4 regions of the Streptomyces sp. CA-243310 genome follow, and region 3 is predicted to be linked to each of the others. Evidence: riboswitches for the same ligand, from Rfam matches in the RefSeq annotation. Region 3 holds a riboswitch; each other region holds the start of a gene.
What was found. A riboswitch is a leader RNA that binds a small molecule or an ion and turns the genes downstream of it on or off. The one in region 3 is predicted to bind cobalamin.
Positions count from the first base shown of each region.

Region 1: it holds a riboswitch for cobalamin, as region 3 does, so the genes downstream of both, ACQEVM_RS06690 (ribonucleoside-diphosphate reductase subunit alpha) here and ACQEVM_RS07660 (energy-coupling factor ABC transporter permease) in region 3, are expected to answer to the same signal.
Region 2: it holds a riboswitch for cobalamin, as region 3 does, so the genes downstream of both, ACQEVM_RS18040 (hypothetical protein) here and ACQEVM_RS07660 (energy-coupling factor ABC transporter permease) in region 3, are expected to answer to the same signal.
Region 4: it holds a riboswitch for cobalamin, as region 3 does, so the genes downstream of both, ACQEVM_RS17985 (CoA-acylating methylmalonate-semialdehyde dehydrogenase) here and ACQEVM_RS07660 (energy-coupling factor ABC transporter permease) in region 3, are expected to answer to the same signal.

Region 1 is NZ_JBNJMF010000001.1:1,400,676-1,404,868, forward strand. Features, by position in the region: gene ACQEVM_RS06690 (ribonucleoside-diphosphate reductase subunit alpha) at 1-1,965, opposite strand, end outside; cobalamin riboswitch at 2,133-2,256, opposite strand; gene ACQEVM_RS06695 (GNAT family N-acetyltransferase) at 2,308-2,805, opposite strand; gene ACQEVM_RS06700 (YbdD/YjiX family protein) at 2,957-3,154, opposite strand; gene ACQEVM_RS06705 (carbon starvation CstA family protein) at 3,160-4,193, opposite strand, start outside.
Region 2 is NZ_JBNJMF010000002.1:117,565-121,757, reverse strand. Features, by position in the region: gene ACQEVM_RS18045 (prenyltransferase/squalene oxidase repeat-containing protein) at 1-1,327, opposite strand, end outside; cobalamin riboswitch at 1,651-1,779, shown strand; gene ACQEVM_RS18040 (hypothetical protein) at 1,896-3,308, shown strand; gene ACQEVM_RS18035 (GNAT family N-acetyltransferase) at 3,865-4,193, shown strand, end outside.
Region 3 is NZ_JBNJMF010000001.1:1,620,980-1,625,172, reverse strand. Features, by position in the region: gene ACQEVM_RS07670 (AMIN-like domain-containing (lipo)protein) at 6-509, shown strand; gene ACQEVM_RS07665 (flavodoxin family protein) at 587-1,300, opposite strand; cobalamin riboswitch at 1,440-1,636, shown strand; gene ACQEVM_RS07660 (energy-coupling factor ABC transporter permease) at 1,666-2,370, shown strand; gene ACQEVM_RS07655 (energy-coupling factor ABC transporter substrate-binding protein) at 2,367-2,708, shown strand; gene cbiQ (cobalt ECF transporter T component CbiQ) at 2,712-3,461, shown strand; gene ACQEVM_RS07645 (energy-coupling factor ABC transporter ATP-binding protein) at 3,458-4,193, shown strand, end outside.
Region 4 is NZ_JBNJMF010000002.1:104,412-108,604, reverse strand. Features, by position in the region: gene ACQEVM_RS17990 (short-chain fatty acyl-CoA regulator family protein) at 282-1,691, shown strand; cobalamin riboswitch at 1,852-2,030, shown strand; gene ACQEVM_RS17985 (CoA-acylating methylmalonate-semialdehyde dehydrogenase) at 2,258-3,757, shown strand; gene ACQEVM_RS17980 (acyl-CoA dehydrogenase family protein) at 3,754-4,193, shown strand, end outside.

The DNA.
Region 1 (4,193 bases), 220 kb from region 3:
GTTCACCTGGAGGAACTCACCGCTGAGCGTCTCGCGCTTGAAGAGGTTGGAGACCTGGGGCTCGATGCACTCGTACACACCGGCGATCGACGCGATCGTCGCGGTCGGGGCGATGGCGAGGAGCAGCGAGTTGCGCATGCCGGAGGTCGCGACCCGGGCGCGCAGCGCCTCCCAGCGCTCCGGCCAGTTCAGCTCGGTGTCGTAGTGGTCCGGGTGCAGGACGCCGCGGGCGGTACGGGTCTGCTCCCAGGCGGGGAGCGGGCCGTTGCGCTCGGCGAGGTCGCAGGAGGCCTCGTACGCGGCCAGCATGATCCGCTCGGAGAGCTTCGTGGACAGCGCCCGCGCCTCGGGGGAGTCGAAGGGCAGCCGCAGCTGGAAGAAGACGTCCTGGAGGCCCATCGCGCCCAGACCCACCGGACGCCAGCGGGCGTTGGAACGGCCGGCCTGCTCGGTCGGGTAGAAGTTGATGTCCACCACGCGGTCGAGGAAGGTCACGGCGGTGCGGACGGTCGCGTCCAGCCGCTCCCAGTCGATGTCGCCGTCGACCACGAACGCGCCGAGGTTGACCGAACCGAGGTTGCAGACGGCCGTCTCGCCGTCGTTGGTGACCTCGATGATCTCGGTGCACAGGTTCGAGGAGTGGACGACGGTGCCCGGCTCCGCGGTCTGGTTCGCCGTGCGGTTGGAGGCGTCCTTGAACGTCATCCAGCCCTGGCCGGTCTGCGCGAGGGTGCGCATCATCCGGCCGTACAGCTCCCGGGCGGGCATGGTCTTGCGGGCCAGGCCGGCCGCCTCGGCCTTGCGGTAGGCGGCGTCGAAATCGTCGCCCCACAGGTCCACCAGCTCGGGGACCTCGGCCGGGGAGAACAGCGACCAGTCGGAGTCGGCGTTGACCCGGCGCATGAACTCGTCCGGCACCCAGTGGGCCAGGTTCAGGTTGTGCGTGCGGCGCTGGTCCTCGCCGGTGTTGTCGCGCAGCTCCAGGAACTCCTCGATGTCCGCGTGCCAGGTCTCCAGGTAGACGGCGGCGGCGCCCTTGCGCCGGCCGCCCTGGTTCACGGCCGCGACGGAGGCGTCGAGGGTCTTCAGGAACGGCACGATGCCGTTGGAGTGGCCGTTGGTGCCGCGGATCAGCGAACCGCGGGCGCGGATGCGGGAGTACGACAGGCCGATGCCGCCGGCGTGCTTCGACAGGCGGGCGACCTGGTGGTAGCGGTCGTAGATCGAGTCGAGCTCGTCCAGCGGGGAGTCCAGCAGGTAGCAGGAGGACATCTGCGGGTGCCGGGTGCCGGAGTTGAAGAGGGTGGGGGAGGACGGCAGGTAGTCGAGGCGGCTCATCAGCCGGTACAGCGAGGCCACTTCCTCGACGGCCTGGACCGTCTCGTTCTCCGCGAGACCACAGGCCACGCGCAGCATGAAGTACTGGGGGGTCTCGATGACCTGGCGGGTGATCGGGTGGCGCAGCAGGTAGCGGCTGTGCAGGGTGCGCAGGCCGAAGAACCCGAAGCGGTCGTCGGCGCCCTCGGCGAGCGCGTGCTCGACCAGCGCGTTCAGCCTGCTCGCGTGGGTCGCCACGAACTCGGCCGTGCGGTCGGCGATCAGGCCCTCGCGGTGGCCGACCTCGACGGAGGCGGAGAACGAGGTGGACCCCTGGCCCGCGGCCTCGTCGCGGACGGCGAGCGTCAGCAGGCGCGCGGCCAACCGGGAGTACGCGGGGTCCTCGGAGATCAGACCCGCGGCGGCCTCGGTGGCCAGCCCGCGCAGTTCGGCCTCGTCGGCGGCGGAGCTGCGACCGCGCAGGGCGGCGGCGGCGACGCGGCCGGGGTCGGTGTCGGGAAGGTCGGCCGTCAGCTCGGTCAGGGTGCGCAGCAGCGCGGCCCCGGGTCCCCCGGACGTGATCGCGGTCTCGATCGCGGACTCGGACGGAACGGACTCTGCGCGCGGTGCGGAGGGCGCGATGGTCACGGGGGGAGCTCTCCCTTGCTCGGCTCCGGGAACACCGACGGCGCGGGCGCGAGCGGGCGCATGCGGACCGCGCACGCTCCGGCCCGGACAGGGCGGGCGGTACGTGCACCGCATGGCGTCCACCGGCCCAACCGCGAGGCCCGGACGTGTCTGCACCCGGTTCGGTCGAGCCGGGCGCGCTGTCGACAGGTCCTCGGACTTGTAGTTGCACGAATGGGTGCACTTCACACCGTTGCGGGACAGTTCCGGATTCGCACCGGATTCCCCTGCGACGACAGCGAGCACGAGCATACATGTGGGGGCGGGTGGATGCGTGACCCCCCACATGTTGTGTCGGCGTGGTTACAGCTCCAGACGGTAGGTCAGGAGGGTGAGGCCCGGGATCGGGGCCCAGTCTCGTTCTGGTGTTCGGGTGAAGCCGAGGCGCTCGTAGATCCTGTGCGCCCCCGCCATCGACCTCTGGGTCGACAACACCAGGTGCGTCACACCCTCCAGGGCCCTCGCCCGGGCCATGCACGCCCGCACCAGGGCCTCGCCCGCGCCGCGTCCGCGCGCCTCGCCGGCGACGGCCAACATCCGGAACTCCGCCTCGCCCGGGCCGGCGATGTCGGCCAGCGGGCTCGTGTTCGAGGCGAACGTCACTCCGCCGAGGACCGTGCCGTCGTGGTCCGCGACGAGCACCTCCCCGGAGGCGGCCCGGCCGGCCACGTCGCGCAGCACGTTCAGGTACGCGGCGTCCTCGTTGAAGTCCAGCAGCCCGTCGTCCAGGTAGGCCTGCGCGGTGATGTCGCCGAGCTCTTCGAATTCGGCGACCGATGCCGCCCTGATCACGATGTCCATGCCGTCGAGTGTGTCGGACGGGCGGGCGAGGGGTCGCACGTGTCCACGGACGGGGAGGCGAAGGGGGCGCGCCCCCTTCGCGGACGGGCACGCGAAAGGGCCGCCGGGTTCCCGGGGGAACGCGGCGGCCCTTCGAGGGCCCCGGACGGGGTCAGCAGCAGCGGAAGCCCTCGCGCGGGTCGGCTTCGCGGGCGTCGGTGCGGGCCCGCTCGAAGGCGCGCCGGGTCATGACCTCGGCGTCGGCGTCGTGCGCGCGGGCGTGCGCGACGTACCGGTCGTACGCGGCCTCGCCCGAGAACTCGCGGACGTAGAACCGGGTCTTCGCCCACGCCCCGCGCACGGCCGTCAGGCCGCTCACGCGACCGGTTCCCGGGTCTTGCCGCCGCCGGAGTCGAGGCCCGCCGCGGCGAGTTCCGCCCGTTCCTCGGGGGTGGCGATCAGGCCGGCCGGGGCGACGATCCTCGACTCGGTCCACGGGGTCTCGGTGAGGGTGACCGTCTCCGGCTTGCGGACGGCCTTGACGCAGGTGCGGGCCGCGTCCAGCAGCACGATGATGATCAGGACCGCGAACAGCACCGACAGGACGCCGTCCACCGTGGCGTTGGTGACCACGGTGTGCATCTCGCCCATGTTCTTGGCGGGCTTGAGCACCTTCCCGGCCTCGATGCCGTCCTGGTACAGGTCCCGCTGCGCGAAGAACCCGATCTTCGGGTTGTCGGAGAAGATCTTCTGGTAGCTGGCGGTGAGGGTGACCGCCACGTCCCAGGCCAGGGGGACGCCCGTCACCCAGGCCCACTTCAGTCGGCCCGACTTGATCAACAGTGTGGTGCAGACGGCCAGGGCCACCGCCGCGAGGAGCTGGTTCGCGATGCCGAACAGCGGGAAGAGCTGGTTGATGCCGCCCAGCGGGTCGCTGACGCCGACCCACAGGAAGTAGCCCCAGCCACCGACGACGACCGCACTCGCGATCCACACGCCCGGCTTCCAGCTGACGTCCTTGAAGGACTTGTGCACGTTGCCGAGGGTGTCCTGGAGCATGAACCGGCCGACCCGGGTGCCCGCGTCGACGGTGGTCAGGATGAACAGCGCCTCGAACATGATGGCGAAGTGGTACCAGAAGGCCTTCATCCCGGCGCCGCCGATGACCGACGAGAAGATCTCCGACATTCCGAGTGCGAAGGTCGGCGCGCCGCCCGTCCGCGACAGCAGGCTGGTCTCCTCCACGTCCTTCGCCGCCTGGGCGAGGGCCTCCGGCGAGATGGCGAAGCCGAAGTTCGTCACCGCCTGCGAGGCGGTCTCGACGGTGGTGCCGACCACGCCGGCGGGGGAGTTGACCGCGAAGAACAGTCCGGGCTCGATGATGCACGCCGCGATCACCGCCATGACGG
Region 2 (4,193 bases), on a different contig from region 3:
GGCTGCCGGTGGTCATGTAGGCGGCGGCGGGCCAAGCGCCGGTGGGCAGCTGCGTCTTCCGCAGGTTGGCGCGGGCCTTCTCGACGACCGCCTCGTGGCCACCTGCCCGCTTGAGGGCCAGCACGATCAGCGCGGTGGAACTCGCGTCGCTGTCACACCACCCGCCGGTGCGGATGAGAATGCCGGTGAATCCGCCGTCCTCGCATTGGAGTCCGGTCAGTCGCTTCACGGCGTCGGCCGGGGGCGTCACACCGCCGTTCAGCAGGGCGATGACGGCCATGGCCTGGGCGTCGGACTGGCCGGTGGTGCGGAAGTCGCCCTTGGTGAGGCAGCCGTCGATCGTCTCGCCGTCGCCGATGTCGCGCGGGCAGACGTACTTGACGAGGTCCCCGAGCAGGTCGTGGCCGCCGAAGGCACGGGGATCCCTGCCGGTGGCCTCGGCGACGAGTGCGAGCCGCGCGGCGGCGGTGGCGTCGGGAATCCCGTCCTTGCCGGCCGGGTAGGCATACGCGTCCGTCTGCGCGGGCGTGGCCAGGAAGTCGGCGGCCTTGCGGGCCGCCGGGCTCTGCCGATCGGCGCCCGCGAGGGCGTAGACGACCTCGGTGGTGAGGAGGTGGTTCGGGGTCGTGGCGCCCTCGTCGACGATCCGTTCCCCGTCGGTCAGCCTCCCGCTCACCCAACGCGTGGCAGCGGGCAGGTCCACCGTGCCCGGGGGAACGGACGGGCCCGTGGGGCCGGTCGGGTCGGGGGAGGGCTGTGCGCCGCCCGCGCGGACGTCGTCGGGGGTGAACGTGGGTTTGCCCGACGAGCCGCCGATGTCCGTGCCGCCGAACACCCATGCGTCCACGTCGCCGGGCTTGGGCTTGCGTGCCATCGCTCCCAGGGAGCTGTAGGTCCAGTTCTTCTGGCCGGGCGAGGCGACCCAGTACGACCAGTAGGCGGTCGCCTGCGGGGTCAGGACGCAGTCCTCCTTGTCCGGGGTGGGGTACTGGGTACCGGAGTTGAAGGAGCCGGTGCCGATGCGGCAGATGAAGGCGGGGCCGTCGTGACCGGTGCCCTCGGTGGTGAAACCGGCGTCCCGGAGCAGTTCGTAGCCCGTTGTGAGAGTGGTGTCGCAGCCCCGCTCGACCTTCCCGCCGAAGGGCCCGAAGTCGACGGCGACGATCGCGCCGGTCGTGGCGGTGCACCCCTCGATCGGGTCGGCGACGGCAGAGGTCGTCCCGGTGACGAAGGCCACGCCCGCGCTGACGGTCAGCAGCGTCGCCGATATCAGCGACACCAGCCTCTTTCTTCCCATACGTCGCTCTGCTTGCTCTGCGGTCCCCACCACGGCCCCTCGTGTCAGCCGGGCGGACCAGTACGTGGCAAAGGGCGTCCCTCGCAGGCAAACGCAGCGGGAGCCTTCGAACCACGCCGTAGTCCGCGACGGCGTTTCTCGCTGAAAAACTTGGCTCCAGGCATTCCGGCTCGCCCGGTGGTACCGGGCCTACGGTTGCGGGTCAGCGCCGGAATTCGACCGGCTTCCCCTGGGGCTGAGTGCGTATCAGTCGGAGTGGAACACGCGGATAAAGACAGCGTCAAGGTGGCCTGCGTCTCAGGGCACAGCCCCCGATCGATTCCTTTCGACCTTCCTGACGGTGGCTGGCGGACCCTTGATCACTCGGGTAGCGTCCTGGGCTGCCAGATGGGGGAATCCGGTGGGAAGCCGGAGCTGACGCGCAGCGGTGTGGGACGGCGGGGGCCGTCTCCGAGCCCGAATGCCCATACGGCGTTTGCAGTACAGGAAGCCGTACCACGCGTTCCGGACGGCGGCCCCTCCGGCATGCCCGGCCGTGCGTCCGCACGGTGCCGGGGCGACGGATGCGGTCGGCGTCCGCCGATTCCAGGAGCAGGCCATGTCCCGTCCCCGTACCTCCCGCCGCCTCGCGCTAGCCGTACCCGCCGCGCTCGGCGCGTTCACTCTCACCGCGCTGCCCGCGTTCGCGACCTCGTCGCCCGCGCAGATCGCCACGTCCAAGACCAACGGCATCGCCTACCTCAAGTCCCTGCAGGCGGCAGATGGTTCGTACGCCGGCAGCGGTCTGTCCAACGAGTGGGCGTTCAGCACCTTCGCGGCAACCGGTACGGCCGTCGTCGACGTCTACCCCGCCGGCGACACGACGAAGAATGCCCGTACCGTCTACCGCAACCTGCTGTCGACGGCAGGCTGGCCGTCGGCTTCCCCGGTCGTCACCGACTACGAGCGCGGCACCCTCAACGCGTACGCCGCCGGCATCGACCCGGCCCGCGTCTCGGCCTCCCGCAACCTCGTCGCGAACATCTACTCGCACTGGCAGACCGCGGAGGCGGGCTACTTCGGACCGTCCGGCAACTTCAACGGCACCGTCTTCGCCGCCCTTTCGCTGGGCGGCGCCAAGACTCAGGCAGGGGGCGCCCGTGTCCCGCAGGCACTGACCACCTCGATGGTCACCCGCATCCGCGCCAACCAGCACGTCGACGGGGGCTGGACCTACCAGAAGGGCGAAGGCAACCCCACCGTCCTGAACTCCGCGAGCGACGTCGACATGACCGGCGCCGCCATGGCGGCCCTCTGCGCCTCCGGCGTCCCCAACACCGACACCGACGTCGTCCAGGCGAAGAACTTCCTCAAGAGCACGCTCGTCTCCAACAGCGGCGCCTTCAACTCCCTCTACGGGATCAACACCAGCTCCAACGGCTGGGGCGTCGCGGGTCTCAACGCATGCGGATTCAACCCGCAGACCGGGGACTTCCTCACCGGCAGCGGCAAGACTCCGATCGACTTCCTGATCGCCAACCAGTACAACCCGGCCGGTGGCTTCAAGTACAAGCCCTCCGACACCGTGCCCTCCGCCTATTCCTCCATCGACGCGCTGCGCGCCGTCGCGGGCGGGGGCTTCACGACGGCCCCGCCGGTGCCGGTCACCCCCGGTGCTCCGCAGTGGGTCGCCCAGAGCACCTTCACAGCGGGCACCGCGACCAGGTTGGCGCTGACCGTCGACGACGGCGCGGGCAACCTCAAGGTCTGCTCGGTGGCTTTCACGCCCACCGGTACGACCACGACCCTCGGGGACGTCTTGGCCGCTGCTACCAGTGGTGCAACCCCGTCGGGCTGCGTCACGAGCGTCACTCCCTCCTCGGGCACCGGCACCATCACCAACATCAACGGCAAGGCCAACAGCGGCTCCAACACCTGGAAGGTGAGCGTCGACGGCGCGGCCTTCGCGGGCGCGGCTCGCAACAAGGTGATCAACGTGGGCGACACCATCGCCCTGCGCTGGGGCGCCTGACCTTCGTACACCGGTCGGGGCTGCGGACCTTCGGGACCGCGGCCCCGCCGTGTTCGGATTGGTGAACACACATGCCGAATCAGGGCTGTTTACCCATGAGCCCGGGAGGTCCAAGTTGACGAAGATCGTGCCGCGTCCCGTCGTCATCGACGGGGTGCGGCTGGTGGCCCTCACCGAGGGAGAGTTCGAGAGTCTCGCGGCCTCGCGACGTCAGTTCGGCTCCCACGTCGTACGGTTGCGGATGACGCGTGAGGCACTGATCTCGTTGACCGAGGTCGCCGAGGCCATGTGTTCCCTGCTGAGAGCGGGAGAGCCACCGGCGGGGTCAGCGACCCGGGCTTCCACGAAGACGACGGGTGTGCCTCCGACGGGCCTGCTCAGCGCCTTGGAGGGAGCTGTGGAGCGGGCCCGTCGGGTGGTTGGGACGCGTCCGGACGGGCCCGCTCCAGGAGACCGCAGGCGAAAGCGCTGAACGGGTGACCGTGGCCGACTGGGGCGTGTATCGGAAATGCCTGGTCGCAGATCTCCGCTCGGCGGGCTGTGCTTCCATGCTTTGGTGAATAGCGAGAGTGGTCCTGGAGCCGGCGGAGCGCCGATCCGGCATGTCCGGCGTCGAACAGACTCCGACCTGGGCGCGTGCGTTGAGGTACTTGCCGACGTCCATGGGCAAGACGGCTACCCAGTGAACTGGCCGGACTCTCCCGGCGGCTGGCTGTCCCAGCCGGCACTGCTCGCGGCCTGGGTAGCGGAGCTGGACGGGCGGGTCGTTGGTCACATCGGTCTGTCCCGCAGTGAGCCAGGCGATGCAGCACCGGTCCTGTGGAGCAGTCGCGAGGGCGCGAGCAGCGCACCAGCCGTTGTGGTCAACCGCCTGTTCGTCGCTCC
Region 3 (4,193 bases):
ACGTCATGCGTCCGCCACGTCGCCGTCAGGTCACCGCACTCGTCACGGGCACGCTGCTCGCCGCCGGAATCGGCCTCGCCGCACCGGCCTCGGCCGCCACCCGCACCCTGTCCACCACGCTGGTCACCAATGCCCGCTTCGGCGGTCACTGCACCTTCGACCGGCTCGTCGTCGACCTCCAGGGGTCCGCTCCCCCGGTCACCGTCACACCCGTTTCCCAACTGGTCTACGACGGGTCCGGCAAGCCCGTGCCGCTGGCCGGGAAGTTCTTCCTGGAGATCCGGCTGCACCCGGCGGCCGGGCACACCGACGCCGGCCAGAACGTCTACCAGGGGCCCCGCCTACAGAAGATCAACCTGTCCAAGCTCAAGGGCGTGGCCTACACCGGCGACTACGAGGGGTACGTGACCTTCGGCGCCGCCTTCGACACCAAGCCCACCTTCAAGACCGGCGTGCTGCACGCGCCGGAGCGGCTCGTCGTCGACTTCCCGCACCCGGCGACCTGCTGAACCGTCGCCCGGCACACGGGTCGAACGGTCGAGGGGCCCGGGGCGTGCGTCGCCCCGGGCCCCTCGTGTCCTCCTGCCTAGCGGTGCTCCGGATTGGGGAAGTCGAAGCGGCAGCCGGCGTCCCATTCCGAGCGTTGGTTCCCATGGGCGGGCATGCCGCCGGCCCGCTTGAGCAGGGCGGCCAGGTGCATCAGGTTCCAGGTCATGAACGTGGTGTTCCGGTTGGTGAAGTCGTTCTCCGGGCCGCCCGAACCCGGATCGAGGTACGAGGGTCCGGGCCCGGCCTCGCCGATCCAGCCCGCGTCGGCCTGCGGCGGGATCGCGTAGCCGAGGTGCTGGAGGCTGTAGAGGACGTTCATGGCGCAGTGTTTGACGCCGTCCTCGTTGCCGGTGATCAGCGCACCGCCGACCCTGCCGTAGTAGGCGTACTGGCCCCGGTCGTTCAGGATCGAGGAGCAGGCGTAGAGCCGCTCGATGACCTGCTTCATCACGGAGCTGTTGTCGCCGAGCCAGATCGGCCCGCACAGCACGAGGATGTCGGCGTCCATGATCTGGCTGTAGAGGACCGGCCACTGGTCGCTCTCCCAGCCGTGCTCGGTCATGTCGGGCCAGACACCGGTGGCGATGTCGTGGTCCACGGCGCGGATCAGTGAGGTTCGGGCACCGGCCGCCTCCATCACCGCACGGCTCCTGGAGATCAGCCCCTCGGTGTTGCTGGTCTCGGGCGAGCGCTTGAGCGTGCAGTTCACGTAGACGGCGCTGAGGTCTGAGTAGTCGTGTTCGTCGGCCACTCCCCCACCCTGCGCGGGCCGCCGCGCGTGCGCCAGCGGGCCGCGCCCGTCCGGGGGTCACCCGGATCGGCCCTGGTCGGAACGGGTGGGCGGGGGGGTGCGGGAACGGGGTCGGGTTGTTACGGGTCCGCGCGGCCGACTAGGGTCAGCGGGCCTTGGTGTTCGGGAAACCGGTGGAAAACCGGTGCGGCCCTCGCCACTGTGATCGGGAAGTCCGGCTCCACTCCCTTGCGGGAAGCCACTGGGCCCGCGCGGGAGACCGCACGGCCCCGGGAAGGCGGAGTCAGGGCATCAGTACCCGTGAGCCAGGAGACCGGCCAGGGCACGTCGTCCATCCACGAGGTGCTGGAGAGGTCTCCTTACTCATGCATATAGCCGAGGGGTTTCTGCCCCCCTTGCACGCGGTCGCCTGGGGCGCCGCGTCCGCTCCCTTTGTCGTACACGGTGTGCGCGCCCTCACCCGCGAGGTGAAGGCCAACCCCGAGAGCACGCTGCTGCTCGGCGCGTCCGGTGCGTTCACTTTCGTGTTGTCCGCCCTGAAGATCCCTTCGGTGACGGGCAGTTGTTCCCACCCCACCGGCACCGGGCTCGGGGCGATCCTGTTCCGCCCGCCGATCATGGCGGTGCTCGGCACGATCACCCTGCTCTTCCAGGCGCTGCTGCTGGCGCACGGCGGCCTGACCACGCTCGGCGCGAACGTCTTCTCCATGGCCATCGCCGGGCCCTGGGCGGGTTACGGGGTCTACCGGCTGCTCAAGAGGTTCGATCTGCCGCTGATGGTGACCGTCTTCTTCGGCGCGTTCTTCGCGGACCTCGTCACCTACTGCGTGACCAGTGTCCAGCTGGCGCTGGCCTTCCCCGACCCGGGCACCGGTTTCCTCGGGGCGCTCGCCAAGTTCGGCGGCATCTTCGCCGTCACCCAGATCCCGCTGGCCGTCAGCGAGGGCCTGCTGACCGTCCTCGTCATGCGGCTGCTGATGCAGTCGAGCAAGTCGGACCTGGTCCGGCTGGGCGTCGCGAGGCTGACGGCCCGTACCGGGACCAAGCAGGAGGAGGCGGCGGTCCGATGACCAGGAACGCGAAGATCAACACGGTGCTGCTGCTCCTGGTGGCGGCGCTGGCCGTGCTCCCGCTCGCGCTGGGTCTGGGCGAGGGCAAGGAGGAGCCGTTCGCGGGCGCCGACGCGCAGGCGGAGGCGGCCATCACCGAGCTGAAGCCGGACTACGAACCGTGGTTCTCGCCGCTGTACGAACCCCCGTCCGGGGAGATCGAGTCGGCCCTGTTCGCCCTTCAGGCGGCGCTGGGCGCGGGCGTGCTCGCGTACTACTTCGGCGTTCGCAAGGGCCGACGTCAGGGCCTCGCCCAAGCGGGCGCGACCGGTGGCCCGGCCGGCCACGCGGAGTCGTAGGCGGTGCTGCCGATCGACGTGGCTGCGCACGGCAGTCGCTGGCGCCGCCGCCATCCGCTGGAGAAGGCCCTGTTGGGGCTCGGGCTGACGGTCACGGCCGTGGCCCTGCCGCCCTGGCCCGGGGGGCCGCTCGTCGCGGCGGCCACCCTGGTGGTGCTGCTCGGGCCCGCCGGGGTGGCCGGGCGCCAACTGTGGCGGGCCTTCCGGATCCCGCTCGGTTTCTGCTTCACCGGAGCGCTTCCGCTGCTGTTCGCGGTGGGCGGTCCGGCGGGGCTGGTGTCGTGGGCCCCCGACGGGCCCCGGCACGCGGCCGAGCTGCTGTTGCGCACCTCCGCGGCCTCCCTCGGGGTGCTGCTGTTCGCGTTCACCACCCCGGTGTCGGACGTCCTGCCCCGGCTCGTGCGGGCCGGGGTGCCGGCGCCGGTGGTGGACGTGGCCCTGGTCATGTACCGGATCGGGTTCCTGCTGCTGGACTCGATGGCCCAGGTCCGCCGCGCCCAGGCGGCCCGGCTCGGGCACACGGGCCGGGCCGCGGTGTGGCGTTCGCTGGCCGGGCTGGCTGCGACCTCGTTCGTACGGGCCTTCGACCGCGCCGCGCGGCTCCAGGAGGGGCTGGCGGGGCGTGGTTACGACGGCACGCTGCGGGTGCTGGTGCCGCCGGCCACGCTGTCGTGGCGGTTCCTGGCCGCGTCCGGGGCGCTGTCGGCGGCCCTGGTCACCGTGACTCTCACCCTGAAGGGGCTGTACCTGTGAATCCGTTGGTGGAACTGTCCGGCGCGGGCTACGCGTACGAGGACGGGCCCGAGGTCCTCTCCGGCGTGGACTTCGGCATCGTCGAGGGCCGCGCGCTGGTCCTGCTGGGCCGCAACGGCAGCGGCAAGACCACCCTGATGCGGCTGCTCAGCGGGGGGCTGCGGCCGGGTTCGGGCACGTTGCGGCTCGACGGTGCGGTGGTGACGCACGACCGGGCCGGGCTGACCCGGCTGCGGCGGGCGGTGCAGTTGGTGGTCCAGGACCCGGACGACCAGTTGTTCGCCGCCTCGGTGGAGCAGGACGTGTCCTTCGGCCCGATGAACATGGGCCTGGAGCCCGACGAGGTGCGGGGTCGGGTGGACTCGGCGCTCGCCGCCCTGGACATCACGGCGCTGCGGGACCGGCCGACGCACCTGCTCTCGTACGGGCAGCGCAAGCGCGCGGCCATCGCGGGCGCGGTGGCGATGGCCCCGCGCGTGCTGATCCTGGACGAACCGACGGCCGGGCTGGACCCGGACGGGCAGGAGCGGCTCCTGGACGTCCTGGCGGGGCTGCGCACGGCCGGGACCACGGTGGTGATGGCCACGCACGACGTCGACCTGGCGGTTCGCTGGGCCGACGACGCGGCGGTCCTCACCCCGACCGGTGTCCGCGTCGGTCCGGCGGGGGAACTCCTCTCGGATCCCGCGTTGTTGGCCTCGGCCGGGCTGCGTCAGGCGTGGTCCCCGACGG
Region 4 (4,193 bases), on a different contig from region 3:
GTACCGGTGTGGAACGAGCTGAGCAATGTTGCCGAACCACTCGCCAGAACCTGCCGAACATCCGACATCAGGGCGTGAATCGGGCCCGGAGGGTTCTGTCGCTGCCGCCTGTTCCGGCGGGCCGCAGGACGACTCTCTCAGCGACACCCAGTGCCATCAATGAGGGACGTCTGCCAAGTTCTGCGAATCTTTTCGCGCCGGATTGCCAAGTCTGCGAAGACTTCGAGGCTCGGATGTACACGTAGGGTGAGTCAGGTCCCGGAGACGAGGGAGACGACGCGGTGAGCAAGACGTACGCGGGCGCGCGGCTGCGGCGGCTGCGCGAGGAGCGCCGGATGAGCCAGGCGGATCTGGCTCGGGTCCTCGCCATTTCGCCCAGCTACCTGAACCAGATGGAGCACGACTCCCGCCCGCTGACGGTGCCCGTCCTGCTGCGGCTGACCGAGGCCTTCGGGGTCGACCCGGGCTTCTTCTCGGAGCGGGACGCGAGCCGCCTGGTCGCGGACCTGCGCGAGGCGCTGGCCGGCGAGGTCGCCGAGGCCCGGGTGTCCGCCTCGGACCTGGCCGAGCTGGCGTCCCGGATGCCCGCCGTCGCCCAGGTGCTCCTCGACCTCGGGCGGCGCAGCCAACTCCTCGCCGAACGGCTGGCCGGCGCCGATGACGACCGGGAAGGGCCGCCGGGAGCCGGTGGCCCGCGCTCTCCGCACGAGGAGATCCGGGAGTTCTTCTACCGCCGCCAGAACTACCTCCACGACATCGATCTCGCCGCCGAGGATTTGGCTCGCACCCTTCGCATCCGGCCCGGGGAGGTCGTCCGGGTACTGTCGACGCGCCTGGCCGACCACCACGGCGTGCGGGTGGCCACGGACTCGGAGAAACTCCACCACTACGACGACTCCGCCCGCGTGCTGCACATGTCAGCGGGGCTGAGGCCGGGGCAGCAGGCGTTCCGAATGGCCACCCAGCTCGCGCTGCTGGAGCACGCCGACGAACTGGACCGGCTGGCCGCGGAGGACTTCGCGGCCGGCTCCACGGCGCACGGGCTGGCCCGGATCGGCATCGCCAACTACTTCGCCGCCGCGCTGATCCTCCCGTACCAGGCGTTCCACACGGCCGCCGAGGAGTTCCGCTACGACATCGAGCGGCTCACCGACCGGTTCGGCCTGGGCTACGAGACGGTCTGCCACCGGCTCAGCACCCTCCAACGCCCCAGGCTGCGTGGGGTTCCCTTCTCGTTCGTCCGGGTGGACCGGGCGGGCAACATGTCCAAGCGGCAGTCCGCGACCGGATTCCACTTCTCCCGTGCCGGCGGCACCTGCCCACTCTGGAACGTGTACGAGGCCTTCACCGCTCCCGGCCGCATCCACGTCCAGGTCGCCGCCATGCCCGACGGGCAGCGGTACTTGTGGACCGCCCGCGCCGTCACCCGCCACCGCGGCGGTTGGGGCCAGCCCGGCAAGACCTTCGCCATCGGCCTGGGCTGCGAGATCCGGCACGCCTCCCGGCTCGTCTACTCCGACGGGCTCGACCTGGACAACACCGCGGCCGCCACCCCCATCGGCATGGGCTGCCGCCTCTGCGAACGCCTCGACTGCCCCCAGCGGGCCGTCCCGCCGCTCGGGCGCCCGCTGGCCGTGGACGAGAACACCAGCACCTTCATCCCCTACCAGGTCGCTGATCGCCCGAAGTAGGACCGTTCGGGGGACAGGCGGGACCGCCTGAGCGCCGATGCCGGTGGCCGCGGGCAGGAGCGAAACGATCCGCATTTCTCGACCGTCGGCCCCGGTCCGCGGGCTCTTTCGCACGTCCGCGCCGCAGCAGGGGGTGGACTTACTAGGACGTCCAACTATATGTTCGTGGAAAGCCCGCGGTGCAGGGAAGCCGGTGTGAATCCGGCGCGGTCCCGCCACTGTGACTGGGAAGTGCGCTCTTCAGCAGGTCAGGCCACTGACGGAATCCATCCGTCGGGAAGGTCGAAGAGCGTGCGTTGATCCAGGAGTCAGGATACCGGCCGTGGGGTGTTCCGTGTTGTCCACGAGGATGGAGCAGACACGCATGGCACCGGTACGTGACCACGGCCCAGGTGATCCGGCGGAGTACCCGAACAGCGCGGCCCTGTCCCCGCGTTCGTGACTCGACGAGGGCGCCCCACCCTCCCCTGTCCCGCGGTCGATCCCGCGGTGCGCACCTCGATCGGTGCCGTACCGCGACTGCGCCGCGCCTTCCTCGGATCCTCACCTGACGAGAGCAGGCTTCGATGGTCCGCGAGCTCACCCACTTCATCGGCGGAAAGCACACCACCGGCACGTCCGGGCTCTTCGCCGACGTGTACGACCCCAACACCGGAGCGGTCCAGGCCAGGGTCCCCCTGGCCGGCCGCGCCGACACCGAGGCGGCGATCGCCAACGCCGAGGAGGCCCAGCAGGAGTGGGGCCAGTGGAACCCACAGCGCCGTGCCCGCGTCATGTTGCGCTTCCTTCAGCTCGTCGAAGGTGAACGTGACGCGCTGGCCCGGCTGTTGTCGTCCGAGCACGGCAAGACGGTCGCCGACGCCCACGGTGACCTCCAGCGCGGACTGGAGGTGGTCGAGTTCGCCGCCGGCATCCCGCACCTCCTCAAGGGCGAGTTCACCGACAACGCCGGCACCGGCATCGACGTACATTCCCTGCGCGCTCCGCTGGGCGTGGTCGCCGGCATCACCCCCTTCAACTTCCCCGCGATGATCCCGCTGTGGCAGGCGGCCCCTGCCCTGGCCTGCGGGAACGCCTTCATCCTCAAGCCCTCCGAACGGGACCCCTCCGTCCCGCTGCGGCTCGCCGAACTGTTCCTGGAGGCGGGCCTGCCGCCCGGCGTCCTCAACGTGGTCAACGGCGGCAAGGAAGCCGTCGACACCCTGCTGGAGGACCCGCGCGTCCAAGCCCTCGGCTTCGTCGGCTCCACCCCGATCGCCGCGCACATCTACGCCACCGCCGCCGCCCACGGCAAGCGCGCCCAGTGCTTCGGCGGCGCCAAGAACCACATGATCGTGATGCCGGACGCCGACCTCGACCAGGCCGTGGAGGCACTGATCGGGGCGGGCTACGGCTCGGCCGGCGAGCGCTGCATGGCCATCGCCGTCGCCGTCCCCGTGGGGGAGGAGACCGCGAACGCGCTGGTCGCCAAGTTGAAGGAGCGGATCGCCACCCTGCGCATCGGCACCTCCGACGACCCGGACGCCGACTTCGGCCCCCTGGTCAGCCAGGACGCCCTCGACCGCGTCCGGCGCTACGTGGACATCGGCGTCAACGAAGGCGCCGAACTCGCCGTCGACGGAAGGGGTTTCAAGCTCCCCGGGCACGAGAACGGCTACTTCACCGGAGCCACCCTCTTCGACCGCGTCACCCCGAAGATGCGGATCTACCGCGAAGAGATCTTCGGCCCGGTGCTGTCCGTCGTACGGGCCGCCGACTACGAGGAGGCCCTGCGCCTGCCCACCGAGCACCCCTACGGCAACGGCGTCGCCATCTTCACCCGCGACGGGGACACCGCCCGCGACTTCACCCGACGGGTGGGCGCCGGCATGGTCGGCGTCAACGTGCCCATCCCCGTCCCCGTGGCGTACCACACCTTCGGCGGCTGGAAGCGCTCGGGCTTCGGAGACCTCAACCAGCACGGCCCCGACTCCATCCGCTTCCACACCCGCACCAAGACCGTCACCTCGCGCTGGCCCTCCGGGGCCAAGGAGGGCGCGAGCTTCACCATCCCGACGATGGGATGAGCGCCATGACCACCCTCACCGAGGACCAGCTCGCCCTCGCCGAGGTCACCCTCGACTTCGCCCAGGAGCACCTCGCGCCGCACGCCGTCGCATGGGACCGCGACAAGCACTTCCCCGTCGAGGTGATCCGGCGGGCCGCTGCCCTCGGGCTCGGCGGGATCTACGCACGCGAGGAGCACGGCGGCAGCGGCCTCAGCCGCAGCGACGGCGTCCTGATCCTGGAGACCCTCGCCACCGGCTGCCCCTCCATCGCCGGATACCTGTCCATCCACAACATGGTCGCCTGGATGATCGACCGCTTCGGGGACGACGGACAGCGCCGGCGCCGGCTGCCCGGCCTGTGCACGGCCGACACGCTGGGCAGCTACTGCCTGACCGAGCCGGGAGCCGGCTCCGACGCCGGCGCCCTGCGCACCCGCGCCGAGCGGGACGGGGA